Regions from separate parts of the Cedecea sp. genome, predicted to be linked through region 2. Evidence: predicted binding sites of a transcription regulator. Region 2 holds the regulator's gene; the other holds the start of a gene.
The links. The regulator LexA, encoded in region 2, represses DNA repair genes until DNA is damaged. The targets are predictions, from matches to a motif close to TNCTGTATGTACATACAGNA.
Positions count from the first base shown of each region.

Region 1: a site for LexA is predicted at 3,836-3,855, ahead of mutH (DNA mismatch repair endonuclease MutH). Genes of this name have one in related genera too.

Region 1 is NZ_DASYBS010000096.1:72,901-80,373, forward strand. Features, by position in the region: gene aas (bifunctional acyl-ACP--phospholipid O-acyltransferase/long-chain-fatty-acid--ACP ligase) at 1-125, shown strand, start outside; gene lplT (lysophospholipid transporter LplT) at 118-1,317, shown strand; gene VGM55_RS15260 (NADP(H)-dependent aldo-keto reductase) at 1,355-2,398, opposite strand; gene VGM55_RS15265 (YgdI/YgdR family lipoprotein) at 2,542-2,760, opposite strand; gene mutH (DNA mismatch repair endonuclease MutH) at 2,916-3,602, opposite strand; gene rppH (RNA pyrophosphohydrolase) at 4,290-4,820, shown strand; gene ptsP (phosphoenolpyruvate--protein phosphotransferase) at 4,833-7,079, shown strand; gene lgt (prolipoprotein diacylglyceryl transferase) at 7,424-7,473, shown strand, end outside.
Region 2 is NZ_DASYBS010000093.1:45,143-52,615, reverse strand. Features, by position in the region: gene VGM55_RS14640 (conjugal transfer protein TraF) at 1-389, opposite strand, end outside; gene VGM55_RS14635 (cupin domain-containing protein) at 561-1,064, opposite strand; gene zur (zinc uptake transcriptional repressor Zur) at 1,160-1,672, shown strand; gene VGM55_RS14625 (CsbD family protein) at 1,743-1,952, opposite strand; gene dinF (MATE family efflux transporter DinF) at 2,188-3,522, opposite strand; gene lexA (transcriptional repressor LexA) at 3,598-4,206, opposite strand; gene VGM55_RS14610 (diacylglycerol kinase) at 4,316-4,684, opposite strand; gene plsB (glycerol-3-phosphate 1-O-acyltransferase PlsB) at 4,816-7,245, shown strand; gene ubiA (4-hydroxybenzoate octaprenyltransferase) at 7,313-7,473, opposite strand, start outside.

The DNA of each region.
Region 1 (7,473 bases), on a different contig from region 2:
TGCCCGAGCTGGCGGTGCCGCGCGATATTCGCTTCCTCAAACAGCTGCCGGTGCTGGGCAGCGGAAAACCAGATTTTGTCACCCTGAAAGCACAGGTTGATGAAGCGGAGAAGGCCCATGGCTGAACAGGCTGGCAATAGCGGTTCTTTGTGGTCCCGGGGCATGATGGCGGTGACCGCGGCGCAGTTTTTATCGGCCTTTGGCGACAATGCGCTGCTGTTTGCCACGCTTGCGGTGCTCAAGCAGCAGTTCTATCCGGACTGGAGCCAGCCGGTGCTGCAGATGGTGTTTGTCGGGGCTTACATTCTGTTTGCACCTTTTGTGGGGCAGGTGGCCGATAGCTTCGCCAAAGGACGAGTGATGATGCTGGCGAACAGTATAAAGCTTGTTGGCGCGGCGGTGATTGCGGTGGGGCTGAATCCCTTTGTCGGCTACACGCTGGTGGGCATCGGTGCCGCGGCCTATTCCCCGGCGAAATACGGCATTCTCGGCGAGCTCACTACCGGGGACAGGCTGGTGAAAGCCAACGGCCTGATGGAGTCTTCTACCATTGCCGCGATCCTGCTTGGGTCGGTGGCAGGTGGCGTGCTGGCAGACTGGAACCTGACGGCGGCGCTAGTGGTCTGTGCGCTGGTTTATGGCGGGGCGGTGATAGCCAACGTCTTTATCCCTAAACTTGCCGCCGCGCGTCCCGGGCAGTCATGGCGCTTTAAGCCGATGACGCACAGCTTCTTTTCCGCCTGCCGCAGTCTATGGCGCAGCGGAGAAACGCGATTCTCGCTGGTTGGCACCAGCCTGTTCTGGGGCGCGGGTGTTACGCTGCGTTTCCTGCTGGTGCTGTGGGTACCGGTTGCTTTAGGGATCACGGATAACGCGACGCCGACTTATCTGAATGCAATGGTTGCCGTCGGGATTGTGATTGGTGCGGGTGCTGCCGCCAAACTGGTGACGCTGGAAACGGTCGCCCGCTGCATGCCCGCCGGGATATTGATTGGCGTTGGAGTGGCTATCTTTGCCTGCCAGCATGCCCTGCTGCCTTCTTATGCCCTATTGATGATAATTGGTATTCTGGGCGGTTTCTTCGTGGTGCCGCTTAATGCGCTGCTTCAGGAGCGCGGGAAGCACACTGTCGGCGCGGGAAATGCTATTGCGGTGCAGAATCTTGGGGAGAACACCGCCATGTTACTGATGCTTGGCTTGTTCTCACTGGCGGTCAAAATTGGCGCGCCGATAGTCGGCGTAGGGATCGGATTTGGCGTCGTTTTCGCGCTGGCGATTAGCGCGCTGTGGCTGTGGCAGGTTAGACAAAAAAGTTAAAAAAATGGCCCCCGGCTTAGCCTGGGGCCATATTTCTTTACGGTGCAGGGTAGGTATAAATACGGTGCGCCGCTTCAATTTCCTCAATCACCTCTTCGCTTAGCGTCAGATGCAGGCTTTCAAGGTTGGTTTTCAGCTGTTCCAGCGTGGTTGCGCCGAGCAGCGTGCTGGCGACAAACGGCTGACGGCGAACGAAGGCCAGCGCCATCTGCGCCGGATCCAGATTATGGCGTTTGGCTATCTCGACGTATGCCGCAACGGCTTTCTGGGACTGTTCGCTGCTGTAGCGGGTAAAACGGCTAAAGAGCGTGTTGCGGGCGCCAGCCGGTTTTGCCCCGTTCAGGTATTTGCCCGACAGTACGCCAAAGGCGAGGCAAGAATACGCGAGCAGCTCCACGCCCTCGTGCTGGCTTATTTCAGACAGGCCAACCTCAAAGCTACGGTTTAACAGACTGTACGGGTTTTGAATCGTGACGATGCGCGGCAGATCGTGTCTCTCAGCAAGCTGGAGATAGCGCATCACGCCCCAGGCGGTTTCGTTTGAGACGCCAATATAGCGGATCTTCCCGGCTTTCTGACATTCCGTCAGGGCTTCAAGCGTTTCCAGCAGCGTTACCGGCAGTGACGTGGTGTCGCTCCAGGTATAGCCGAGTTTACCGAAGGTGTTGGTCTGGCGCTGCGGCCAGTGCACTTGGTAGAGATCGAGGTAATCGGTTTGCAGACGCTTGAGGCTGGCGTCCAGCGCTTCACGAATGTTTTTGCGGTCGAGGATCTGGTTAGGGCGAATGCCCGCGTCGTTATTACGGGCCGGGCCGCTAACTTTAGACGCGATGATCAACTTCTCACGGTTACCGCGTGCTTTCAGCCAGCTTCCGACATAGCTTTCCGTTAGGCCCTGGGTCTCCGGGCGCGGCGGCACCGGGTACATTTCCGCGACATCAATTAGATTGACGCCCTGACTCACGGCGTAGTCGAGCTGCTGGTGGGCATCGGCCTCGCTGTTTTGTTCACCAAATGTCATGGTTCCCAGCCCCAGCGTGCTGACTTCAAGTGAACTGTGTGGGATACGGTGATAGTGCATAGCCGGCTTCCTGTTGTTCTTTTGACCACGTCAGGTATCGCTACCCGACAAAAAGGTCTATAAACATGGCAGAGGAGGAGGCAAAGCGAAAGAGGGGAGGCAAGAAAAGTCGTCAGGCCAGCCGACGGGCTGACCCTGCGAGACTAGCGCTCGATAATCTGGGAAACGTCGTTACGGTTGATCTGCATTTCATTGCCTTGCTGATCGCGATAGCTTACCAGACCGGTATCTTCATCAACCTTAGGTTTGCCTTCGGTCAAAATCATTCGCCCATCTTTTGTCGCCATCACATAGTCACTGCTGCAGCCGGAAACGGCGAAGGCAAGGCCAATGGCGGAAATTGCTACTGCCCATTTAGTCATCATTATTTTCCTCGTCAGGAAGGATTCAGTTAATAAGTTTAGTAATAACCTGATGAATAGGGGAAATAAAGCGGCAAATTCTTAATGGCGTAGGGGAAATGTAACATTATCCGGGCCACGCTGACATAACCCTGGATTCGCTTCCCCCGCCATTGTTAGAGCGTGAAATGCCGTGCCAGCAGCGCGGCGGTGAAATTCTTCTTCAGATAGAAACCACGCGGTAGAGTAAGAATGGGGGAGCCGTCAGCACCGATGGCTTCCGTTAGCGCCCGGCTGTTCGCTGCTTTTGGCCGCAGTTGAAGAACCTCTCCGTGGCGGGCGGTAATACGCTCAACCTGGCCCAGAACAATCAAATCCATCAGCTCTTCCCAGTCCAGACGCAACTGTTGCTCCTCTTCCTTTGAGGGGCTCCAAAGCAGTGGCGAGCCCACGTGCCGCTCGGCTAATGGGATTTGTCTTTCGCCTTCAACCGGGATCCACAGTACACGTTTGAGTTTATGCCGCACGTGGCTGGTTTCCCATACCACGCCGCTATTGCCGGTCAGGGGGGCTACGCAAACAAAAGTGGTTTCCAGCGGCCGGCCAAGGTTATCTACCGGGATCGTTTTCAGCTCGATGCCGAGGGCGGCAAAGTCCTGTTCGGGTTTGCTGCCTGCGCTGGCGCCAAGCCACTGTTCCAGCAAAATACCAATCCAGCCTTTATCTCGCTTTAAGTCTGCCGGTGCCTTTAGCCCGGCGTAAGCCGCAAGCTCGCCCAGGGTATAACCTGCGACTAATCTGGCCTGCCGAAGCAGGTCGGCTTCACATTTCGGGGGCGTGCTTAACGGACGTATTGGTTGCATAACTCGTTGATGTTTTTTGGTTAAAAAATGAACGCCATTTGTTCACAGCGAAAGGTTAGTTTAGCCCTCTGAGTATAAGATTAACAATATTATGATTTATAATGAGTTTTTTTAGGCTTTCGTCCAGCGAGTGCGGCGTTAAAAACGCTTTTCCAAATCTGGTCACTGACAATGAACAGGATCTTACACCCAGTTATCCACAGAAAAGTGGGATAACTGGGAAATAGCTCGACTACTGGTTCCATTTACAGCCTTGACGGGGCGGTAAAATACAAATTATCACCGATTTGTGACTAACTTGTTTGCACAATCTGTGGATAAAAACGACATTGCTCGATCTTTCATCAGTCGACGATCCTCATGTGTGATGATCATCACATTATGAACTTCGCGTGTCATTTTTTTGGTGTTATCATTATGAAAAATAACAATTTTAATTAGTGATTGGATTGCTGCTGATTTTACTTGTCCCAAGTTGTCCCGATGTAATTCGATAGTTCTTCACAGTTATATCCACAGAAAAAGTGAATAAAGCCGCCGGTTTTTACCATCCCCTGTTTATAACCCAGCTATCTTTTGTGAGTTATTCAAATGTTATTCCACGTAAACGCCGCCGAGAGAGTGGTTTACCGCCTGACACTTGTATGAAACAATCGATGCAATCTAAGTTTGTTTTGAGGTAGTCCGGTGATCGATGATGATGGCTACCGCCCCAACGTTGGGATCGTAATATGTAATCGGCAGGGACAGGTGATGTGGGCACGGCGTTTTGGCCAACATTCCTGGCAATTTCCTCAGGGGGGCATTAATCCTGGCGAGTCCGCTGAACAGGCAATGTACCGGGAGCTTTTCGAAGAAGTCGGTCTGCAGAGAAAAGATGTTCGCATTCTTGCCTCGACCCGAAACTGGTTGCGTTACAAATTACCTAAACGTTTGGTGCGTTGGGACACAAAGCCGGTTTGTATCGGCCAAAAACAAAAATGGTTTCTTTTGCAGTTGCTGAGCAGCGACGGCGAGATCAATATGCAAACCAGCAGCACGCCGGAATTTGATGGCTGGCGCTGGGTCAGTTATTGGTATCCGGTTCGTCAGGTTGTTTCATTCAAGCGCGATGTTTATCGCCGGGTAATGAAAGAGTTTGCCAGCGTGGTTATGCCGCTGCAGGAAGTTACGCCACCACGTAATAACTCGCCGGCCTGGCGACGTAAAAGAGGTTAAGTCACGCGAAAAATGCTCACCCGTCTGCGAGAAATAGTCGAAAAGGTCGCCAGTGCCCCGCGCCTCAATGAGGCGCTGGATATCCTGGTTACCGACATCTGCCTTGCGATGGATACCGAGGTTTGCTCGGTTTATCTCGCCGATCATGAGCGCCGCTGTTTTTACTTAATGGCGACGCGTGGTTTAAAAAAACCGCGTGGCCGTACCGTTACGCTTGCCTTTGACGAAGGTATTGTCGGCCTGGTTGGTCGGCTCGCAGAGCCGATTAACCTTGCCGATGCGCAAAAACACCCCAGCTTTAAATATGTACCTGCCGTAAAAGAGGAGCGTTTTCGTGCGTTTCTTGGGGTACCGATTATCCAGCGCCGTCAGCTTTTGGGGGTGCTGGTTGTCCAGCAGCGTGAACACCGGCAATACGATGAGAGCGAAGAGTCTTTCCTCGTTACGCTGGCCACGCAGATGGCCGGGATTTTATCCCAGTCACAGCTGGCTGCGCTGTTCGGGCAATATCGACAGACCCGTATTCGCGCACTGCCCGCTTCGCCTGGCGTGGCCATTGCTGAAGGCTGGATGGACACCACCGTCCCGCTGATGGAGCAGGTCTTTGAGGCATCCACTCTGGATACCGCGCTGGAGCGTGAGCGTCTTACCGCCGCGCTAGAAGAGGCTTCCGGGGAGTTTCGCCGCTACAGCAAACGCTTTGCCGCCGGGGCTCAGAAAGAGACCGCGGCTATCTTCGATCTTTACTCTCACCTGTTAACCGATGCGCGCCTTCGCCGTGAGCTTTTTGCCGAGGTGGACAAAGGCTCGGTAGCCGAATGGGCGGTAAAAACGGTTGTGGAAAAGTTTGCCGAACAGTTTGCCAGCCTTTCTGACAGCTACCTGAAAGAGCGGGCGGGAGACCTCAAAACCCTGGGGCAGCGCCTGCTATTTCACCTCGACGACACTATCCAGAGCCCGAATACCTGGCCCGAGCGCTTTGTTCTGGTTGCCGATGAGCTTTCTGCCACCACCCTTGCCGAGCTGCCGCAGAAGCGCCTTGCGGGCGTAGTCGTGCGCGACGGTGCGGCAAACTCTCATGCTGCCATCATGGTGCGTGCGCTCGGCATCCCAACCGTTATGGGGGCGGATATTCAGCCTTCGGTGCTGCATCACCGTATGCTGGTGGTGGATGGTTATCGCGGTGAATTGCTGGTTGATCCTGAGCCGGTCCTGCTGCAGGAATACCAGCGCCTGGTTAGCGAAGAGAATGAACTCAGCCGCCTTGCAGAAGACGACGTTGAGCAGCCCGCCGCGCTAAAAAGCGGGGAGCGGGTTCAGGTCATGCTGAATGCAGGGCTTAGCCCGGAACATGAAGAGCAGCTAGGAAGTCGTATCGACGGCATCGGGCTGTACCGCACCGAAATCCCTTTTATGCTGCAAAGCGGCTTCCCATCTGAAGAAGAGCAGGTCGCACAGTATCAGGGGATGCTGCAGATGTTTAACGACAAGCCTGTTACGCTACGCACGCTGGACGTTGGGGCCGATAAACAGCTCCCGTATATGCCTATCAGTGAAGAGAACCCTTGCCTTGGCTGGCGGGGCATTCGTATCACGCTCGACCAGCCGGAGATCTTCCTGATCCAGGTACGTGCGATGCTGCGGGCAAACGCGGCTACCGGCAATCTCAGCATTCTGCTGCCGATGATCACCAGTATTGATGAAATCGACGATGCCCGTAGATTGATCGATCGAGCCGGGCGAGAAGTGGAAGAGGAGTTAGGTTATCAACTGCCTAAGTTAAGGCTTGGGGTTATGGTTGAGGTGCCTTCAATGGTCTTTATGCTGGGTCACCTCGCAGAGCGCATTGATTTTATCTCGGTAGGCACTAACGATCTCACTCAATATTTGCTGGCGGTGGACCGCAATAACACCCGGGTAGCCAGCCTTTACGACAGCCTGCATCCGGCAATGTTACGCACGCTGAATCTGATAGCCCGCGAGGCGGAACGCTACGGCATCGACCTGTGTCTGTGCGGAGAGATGGCGGGTGATCCTATGTGTGTGGCGATTCTGGTGGGCATGGGCTACCGTCATCTATCGATGAACGGCCGCTCTGTCGCGCGTATTAAATACCTGCTGCGCCATATCAATCTTGAGGAGGCCGAGGTACTCGCCCAGCGCAGCCTCGAGGCGCAAATGGCGACGGAAGTTCGCCACCAGATCGCGGCCTTTATGGAGCGGAGAGGAATGGGCGGCCTGATTCGCGGCGGCCGTTAAGTTACTCAGTATGTCCCGGTGCCATCGGGACATTATCCTCACCTGACAACAAGGGATAAAACGTGGTTTTTCCCTTGTTGTGATTTATCAGCCGAAAACCCTGAAAGGGTTTTCCCTGTTCGTTTTCTTTGATGCCTTGTGTAGTTTTAATTTCCCACGTACGTCGTGCATTGCCTTAGGTGTCCCGGCATCATCGGGACATTACATATCTTTTACAACTTCCATAATCAATCACTCAGGCCGTTTGTGCTATGATCCGCTGCTTTCGGAGCGCATCGATAGCGGTGCGTACTTGCAACCCGCCTTTGATTTTTTGGCGGGGTAACAATAGCTTGTGGTGACAGATGAATAGTGGCTATCTGCGTTTCCCTGAATTTGACCCGGTGATTTTCTC
Region 2 (7,473 bases):
AGCTCACCGGCTAAATCCCCTGCCGCACCGCGGAACTGATTTAACGTGCCGTTCGGATTGATAAGAATATCCCGCGGCGTTAACGATCCAATGGCCAGCTTATAGTTGTCCACCTTATCGCTAATCTCATCAATTTTGTCTTCGAGATTATCTTTATCCGTTATTTGCGCCCCGACGGTCGGCAGAATAACGGTAATATTGTCATCTGGCTGCGATCTGGCTAATAGCGCCGGGTTGATTAACACGCCGCTGCCATAATTAGCAGAAGCAACACCTGTTCCCCCCATCGCATCGTTACGCGCTTCGGACCAGGTCCCTGCCGCCCCGGCCTGATGGGCAATAAGTAACGTTGCGGCAAGTGTCGCCACCGAAGATTTTATTTTATTCATTCACAGCACGCCTGTCTGATTGTCAGATGATGTAACTCGCCCCTGACAGTTATGACTGAACAGAGGCAGACTATTGCTGTGAATAGCGCGATAAAAAGATGGATATTTGAACCATCAAGATCCCAAATATATCCTTAGGGTTAACGTCTCGTTGTTTCCTTGCTGATTAATTTATAGTTTACCCTTTGGCTTTCGTGAAGGCAGACCGTTATGCGGACCAAAGAATTGAGGGGGATGATCTATCCAGCGATCCTTGCGCTGCACGGCGTAAGACTGATTTAGCGGGTAATAAATTTTATTTTCAGCTTTATTAGCCTCCCCTACGACCAATAGCCGAACGTCTTGCTCGGTATTATTGATAAAGGTATGGCAAATGCCTGTTCCGGCAGGAAAACCTACGCTATCGCCGGGCTCAAGCTGCCAAAGATGGCCATTGATCCACACTTCCGGGTGCCCTTCGAGCACATACGCAAACTCCTCCTCGCTGCTCTCCGCATGGGGATAAGAGGTTCTGCGTCCAAGCGGAATGCGCTCGTGGTGAATACCAAGGCGGCCTAAGCCAAAACTGCGGGCAAGCGGGGCACCAATAGAAAACAGCTCCGTGCTGTCCGGATAGGTTGAATCATCCTCGCCTTCCAGCTCGCGCCAGTGGCGAATACAATCGGGTTTTTGCATCACTTCCTCCTGGGTAGATAGGGTCATTATGTACCAGGATTCGGCGTTTTATCCGCATTATGGTAAAGTATTGCGTCAATGACCGGGAGAGGCTGATGGACACCACAACTTCGCATGACGTGTTAGCACAGGCTGAAAAGCTGTGCCTGCAACGCAATGTACGCCTGACGCCGCAGCGTCTCGAGGTGTTGCGCCTTATGGCCGAGCAAACCGGCGCCATCAGCGCCTACGACCTGCTGGATCTCCTGCGCGTCAGCGAGCCACAGGCTAAGCCACCCACCGTTTACCGTGCGCTGGATTTTCTGCTGGAGCAGGGTTTTGTGCACCGGGTGGAATCCAACAACAGCTACGTGCTGTGCAATTTTATCGATCATCCAACCCATTCTTCTGCCATGTTTATCTGCGACAGATGCGGGGCAGTGAAAGAGCAGGCGGCTCAGGGTGTAGAAGATATTATGCAGAATCTGGCGTCAAAAATGGGTTTTGCCCTGCGCCACAACGTGATTGAAGCCCACGGGCTGTGTTCAGACTGTTCGGAAGTTGAAGCCTGTCGCCACCACGGCGCCTGCAATCACGACCACACTGTGCAGCCGAAGAAAAAGCGTTAAGAAGGGTAGGTACATCCTTGTACCCGGGCAGGATTGGTTTACGGATTAGCACATTTGAGGGGCCGCCAGGTTACCAGCGGTATTCGTTCCTGGACTCCCAGTCCTTAACCTCTTTCTCTGCCTGGTCTTTGGCGTAACCATAACGTTCCTGGATTTTACCCACCAGTTGGTCACGCTTCCCTTCAATGACGGTCATGTCGTCATCGGTCAGCTTACCCCATTTTTCTTTGACCGTACCTTTGAACTGCTTCCAGTTACCGCCGATTTCGTCCTTATTCATTGTCATCTCCTCATCGTTCGGTTTAGGTGTTTTGCATCCTCACTGTCGGATGCTGAATTTCTGGAAAACATCCAATATCTGCTGGATGTAGAAATAATTGTAGTCAAGGATTTCGGGTTACATTTAAAACTCAGAATCTTTAACCATTTTCAAAATCAGTGGCACGCGGACTCCCGCCTTAAAAGCGGGAAATCAGCATGATAGATGAGAAGTTAACGAGGATTAGAAAACGCGATCAATGGTCGCCATGCGCGGCAAACCAGGTGTTATTGCGCCAGTGGCGCCGCCAGATATAACCGAGCGACAGGCCGCGCAAAGCCAAAAATACCGCCAGCGACAGCCATAAAGCGTGGTTGCCAAACAGCGGCAGCGTAAGCAGCGTCACGCCAAAGCCTAATGCGGCAACCGCCATGCTGTTACGCATCTCCGCGCCACGCGTCGCCCCAATAAACATGCCGTCCAGTAGATAGCACCAGACGCCGACGACCGGCAATACGACCTGCCAGGCCAGGTAACTGTCGGCCTGCTGACGCAGTTCCGGCAAGGACGTCAGCAGCGCGACGATGTGTTCTCCGGCAACGGCATAGAGAGCGGCAAATGCAACCGCGACCAACCCGGCCTGCCTGCACGCTGCGCCCCAAACCTCCAGCAGTTGCCCACGGTTACGTGCGCCGTAGGCCTGCCCGGAATGAGCTTCCACCGCATAAGCGAAGCCGTCCAGCGCATAGGCGGTGAAGGTCAGCAGCGTCATCAGCACGGCGTTCACCGCCACAATTTCGCTACCGAGACGCGCGCCGAAGATGGTGATGGAGGCAAAGCAAATTTGCAGCAGCAGCGAACGCAGCATGATGTCGCGGTTGAGCGCCAGCAGCTTGCGGAGATCCCCCTGCCAGGCCGTTTTAAGACGTGCCCAGCTAATACCGCGCAGCTTCAGAACGTTACGCACCATCACCAGGCCGATAATAAACGTGGCGTATTCAGATACTGCCGTCGCCAGCGCCGCCCCCTGCACGTTCATCTGCAGCCCCATCACCAGCCAGAGGTCGAGCACGATATTGATAAGGTTCCCCACCACCAGCAGGATCACCGGTGCCCGCGCATACTGAACGCCCAGCAGCCAGCCCAACAGCACGAGGTTAGCCAGCGATGCGGGAGCACTCAGCCAGCGGATCTCCAGGAAACGACGAGCCTGATACAGCACGTCTTCGCTGCCGCCAACGACATGCAGCGCGAGGGCGATCAGCGGATAACGCAGTAGCACGATGGCAAGCCCGGCGATCAGCGCCAGCATCAATGGCTGAATCAGCGCGCGCGCCAGCCGCTGTGGATCGTTTGCGCCAAACGCCTGCGCCGTTAACCCGGTGGTACTCATTCGCAGAAAAAGCAGCAGCATAAACAGGAAGCTGGTCGCCGTCGCGCCGATAGCCACCCCGCCAAGATAAGTCGGGCTATCGAGATGGCCGATGACGGCGGTGTCGACAAGACCCAGCAGCGGTACGGTTATGTTGGAAAAAATCATCGGCAGCGCCAGCCACCACAGCGCACCATCCGTTGACGAGAAGAATCGCATGGGAATGATCCAGGGGAAAATAGAGGAGTTTAAAGCGAGTGGTACGGCAGATTTACCGCACCACCAGAAGAAGGGTTACAGCCATTCGCCGTTGCGAATCACCCCAACGGCCAGACCTTCAATGCTAAAATTCTGCTCGCGGAGATCGACGACAATAGGTTGGAATTCGCTGTTTTCCGGCAGCAGATGCACGGTGTTGCCCTGCTTTTTCAGGCGTTTCACGGTCACTTCATCGTCGATACGCGCGACAACCACCTGGCCGTTACGCACGTCCTGCGTTTTGTGTACCGCAAGCAAATCGCCGTCCATGATGCCGATATCTTTCATCGACATGCCGCTTACGCGCAGCAGGAAGTCCGCATTCGGCTTAAACAGAGACGGGTCAACCTGGTAGTGGCCTTCGATATGCTGCTGCGCCAGCAGCGGTTCACCGGCTGCAACGCGGCCCACCAGCGGCAGGCCACTTTCTTCTTCAACCAGCAGGCGAATACCTCGCGACGCGCCGGAAACAATCTCGATAACCCCTTTACGGGCCAGCGCTTTGAGATGTTCCTCAGCGGCGTTTGGAGAACGGAACCCCAGACGTTGTGCAATCTCGGCGCGCGTCGGTGGCATGCCGGTTTGGTTGATATGATCCCGAATGAGATCAAACACCTCTTGCTGCCTGGTAGTTAGTGCTTTCATTCCGCCCCCTGGGTGTTTATACAGTTATGCTGTGAGTATATACAGCCCCGGGCGAATTTGAAACCACAAATTAAGCAAAAAACCAGCGACTTAAACTATTCTGGAAAGGCTATCGCAAATGTGACCAAAGCAGCGTGGCCCAGGTCACAACGGCAAGGATAATCGCTATCAGCACCGCAGCAGAACCCATGTCTTTGGCTCGTCCGGAAAGCTCGTGGTACTCGGTGCCCACACGGTCAACCAGCGCTTCAATGGCGCTATTGAGAATCTCGACAATCATCACCAACACGACCGAGCCAATCAGTAAAATACGGGTAATAGGGTCAACGTCCAGCCAACAGGCGATAACAATAGCGATAACCGCAGCCACGCCCTCCTGACGAAAGGCGGCTTCGTTGATCCAGGCCGCACGCAGCCCCTTCCACGAGTAGCCTGCAGCCTTAATAATGCGGGTGATGCCGGTGGTATTATTCGCCATTCAAGGAAACCTTTTTAAATATTGAGCGTCAATGCTCATTGAGTCTAAATCGCAGCGCCACAGAAATTCCCCAGAGTTTCTGATATCCTTGCGGCGCATTTGCATTATTAACCTGAGGCTTTACATCATTTATGTCAGGCTGGCCAAGAATTTACTACAAATTACTTAATTTACCATTAAGCGTTCTGGTAAAGAGCAAGTCTATCCCGGCGGATCCCCAAACCGAGCTCGGTCTGGATCCTTCACGCCCCATTATGTACGTCCTGCCCTACAATTCTAAGGCAGACTTACTGACGCTGCGTGCCCAATGTCTGGATCACGACCTGCCCGACCCACTGGAACCGTTGGAAATTGACGGCGTACTGCTGCCGCGCTACGTGTTTATTCACGGCGGGCCGCGCGTCTTTACCTACTACACGCCAAAAGAAGAGTCGATAAAACTGTTCCACGATTATCTGGATCTGCACCGCAGCAACCCAGACCTCGATGTGCAGATGGTGCCGGTTTCCGTGATGTTCGGCCGCTCGCCAGGCCGCGAGAAAGGGGAAATCAATCCGCCTTTACGCACCCTGAACGGTGTCCAGAAATTCTTTGCGGTTTCGTGGCTGGGCCGCGATAGCTTCGTGCGCTTTTCCCCACCGGTTTCGCTGCGCCGCATGGCAACCGAACACGGCACGGACAAGATTATCGCCCAAAAACTGGCTCGCGTGGCGCGTACTCACTTTGCCCGCCAGCGTCTGGCTGCGGTCGGGCCACGCCTGCCGGTACGCCAGGATCTTTTCAACAAGCTATTGGCGTCAAAAGCGATTGCCCGCGCGGTTGAAGATGAAGCTCGCAGCAAGAAAATCTCCCATGAGAAGGCGCAGCAAAACGCCATCGCGCTGATGGAAGAGATTGCCGCTAACTTTTCCTATGAAGCGGTGCGTTTAACGGATCGCGTCTTAGGGTTAACCTGGAACCGTCTCTACCAGGGCATTAACGTGCATAACGCAGAGCGCGTGCGCCAGCTTGCCCATGACGGCCATGAAATTGTCTATGTGCCTTGCCACCGCAGCCACATGGATTACCTGCTGCTCTCCTACGTGCTTTATCACCAGGGGCTGGTCCCGCCGCACATTGCCGCCGGTATTAACCTGAACTTCTGGCCAGCCGGCCCGATTTTCCGCCGCCTGGGCGCGTTCTTTATTCGCCGTACGTTCAAGGGCAATAAACTTTACTCCACGGTGTTCCGCGAATATCTCGGCGAGCTGTTCAGCCGCGGCTATTCCGTTGAGTACTTTGTCGAGGGTGGGCGTTCACGTACCGGTCGCCTGCTTGATCCGAAGACCGGCACCCTGTCGATGACGATTCAGGCAATGCTGCGCGGCGGTACCCGCCCTATTACGCTGGTGCCGATTTACATCGGCTACGAGCACGTAATGGAAGTGGGTACTTATGCCAAAGAACTGCGCGGAGCGACCAAGGAAAAAGAAGGTTTCATGCAGATGGTTCGCGGTCTGAGTAAGCTGCGTAACCTTGGCCAGGGCTATGTAAACTTCGGCGAACCGCTGCCGCTGATGACCTACCTGAACCAGCATGTGCCGGAATGGCGAGATTCTATCGATCCTATCGAAGCGATTCGTCCCGCATGGCTGACGCCAACGGTGAACGATATCGCCGCCGATCTGATGGTGCGTATCAACAACGCAGGGGCGGCCAACGCCATGAACCTGTGCTGTACCGCACTGCTTGCTTCGCGCCAGCGCTCGCTGACGCGTGAACAGCTTACCGAACAGCTCGATTGCTATCTGAACCTGCTGCGTAACGTTCCGTATTCTCCGGACGCCACCGCACCAACGGTCACGGCGGATGCGCTAATTAACCATGCGCTGCAGATGAACAAGTTCGAGGTTGAGAAAGATACCATCGGTGACATCATCATTCTGCCGCGCGAGCAGGCCGTGCTGATGACCTACTATCGTAACAACATCATGCATATGCTGGTGCTGCCTTCTCTGATGGCGTCTATCATCACTCAGCATCGCCACATCTCACGGGTCGAGCTGCTGCGTCAGATAGAAGTGATTTATCCGATGCTGAAAGCCGAACTGTTCCTGCGCTGGGAAAAAAGCGAGCTGGGCAGAGAAATTGATGCGTTGATTGCGGAGATGGAACGTCAGGGTCTGGTGATGGTTGCCGATGATGAAGTGCAGATCAACCCTAACCGTTCACGCACCCTGCAGCTCCTGGCAGCGGGCGTGCGCGAGACCATCCAGCGTTATGCCATCACCTTCTGGCAGCTGAGCGCCAACCCGTCGATTAACCGCGGGACACTGGAGCGCGAAAGCCGCACGGTGGCGCAGCGTCTGTCCGTTCTCCATGGCATTAACGCCCCTGAGTTCTTCGATAAAGCCGTCTTTACCTCGCTGGTGCTCACCCTGCGGGATGAGGGCTATATCAGCGATACCGGGGACGCCGACGCGACTGAGACCATCAAGGTTTACCAGATGCTGGCAGACCTGGTGACCTCGGATGTACGTCTGACTATTGAGAGCTCGGCCTCACAGGACGACGCCTCTTAATCACGCGGAAACAAAAAAGGCGAGTCGGCATTGCGCATCGACTCGCCTTTTTTTATTGCCTGAACATTCAGAAATGCAGGTAGCTCAGCGCCAGCCCAAGGAACAGCACCAGTCCCACATAGTTATTGTTCATAAACGCTTTAAAACAGCCTTCCCGCTCGCGCCTGGCAATGAGTTTTTGCTGATGAATAAACAATCCACCCGCCAGTAAAATTGACCAGTAGAACG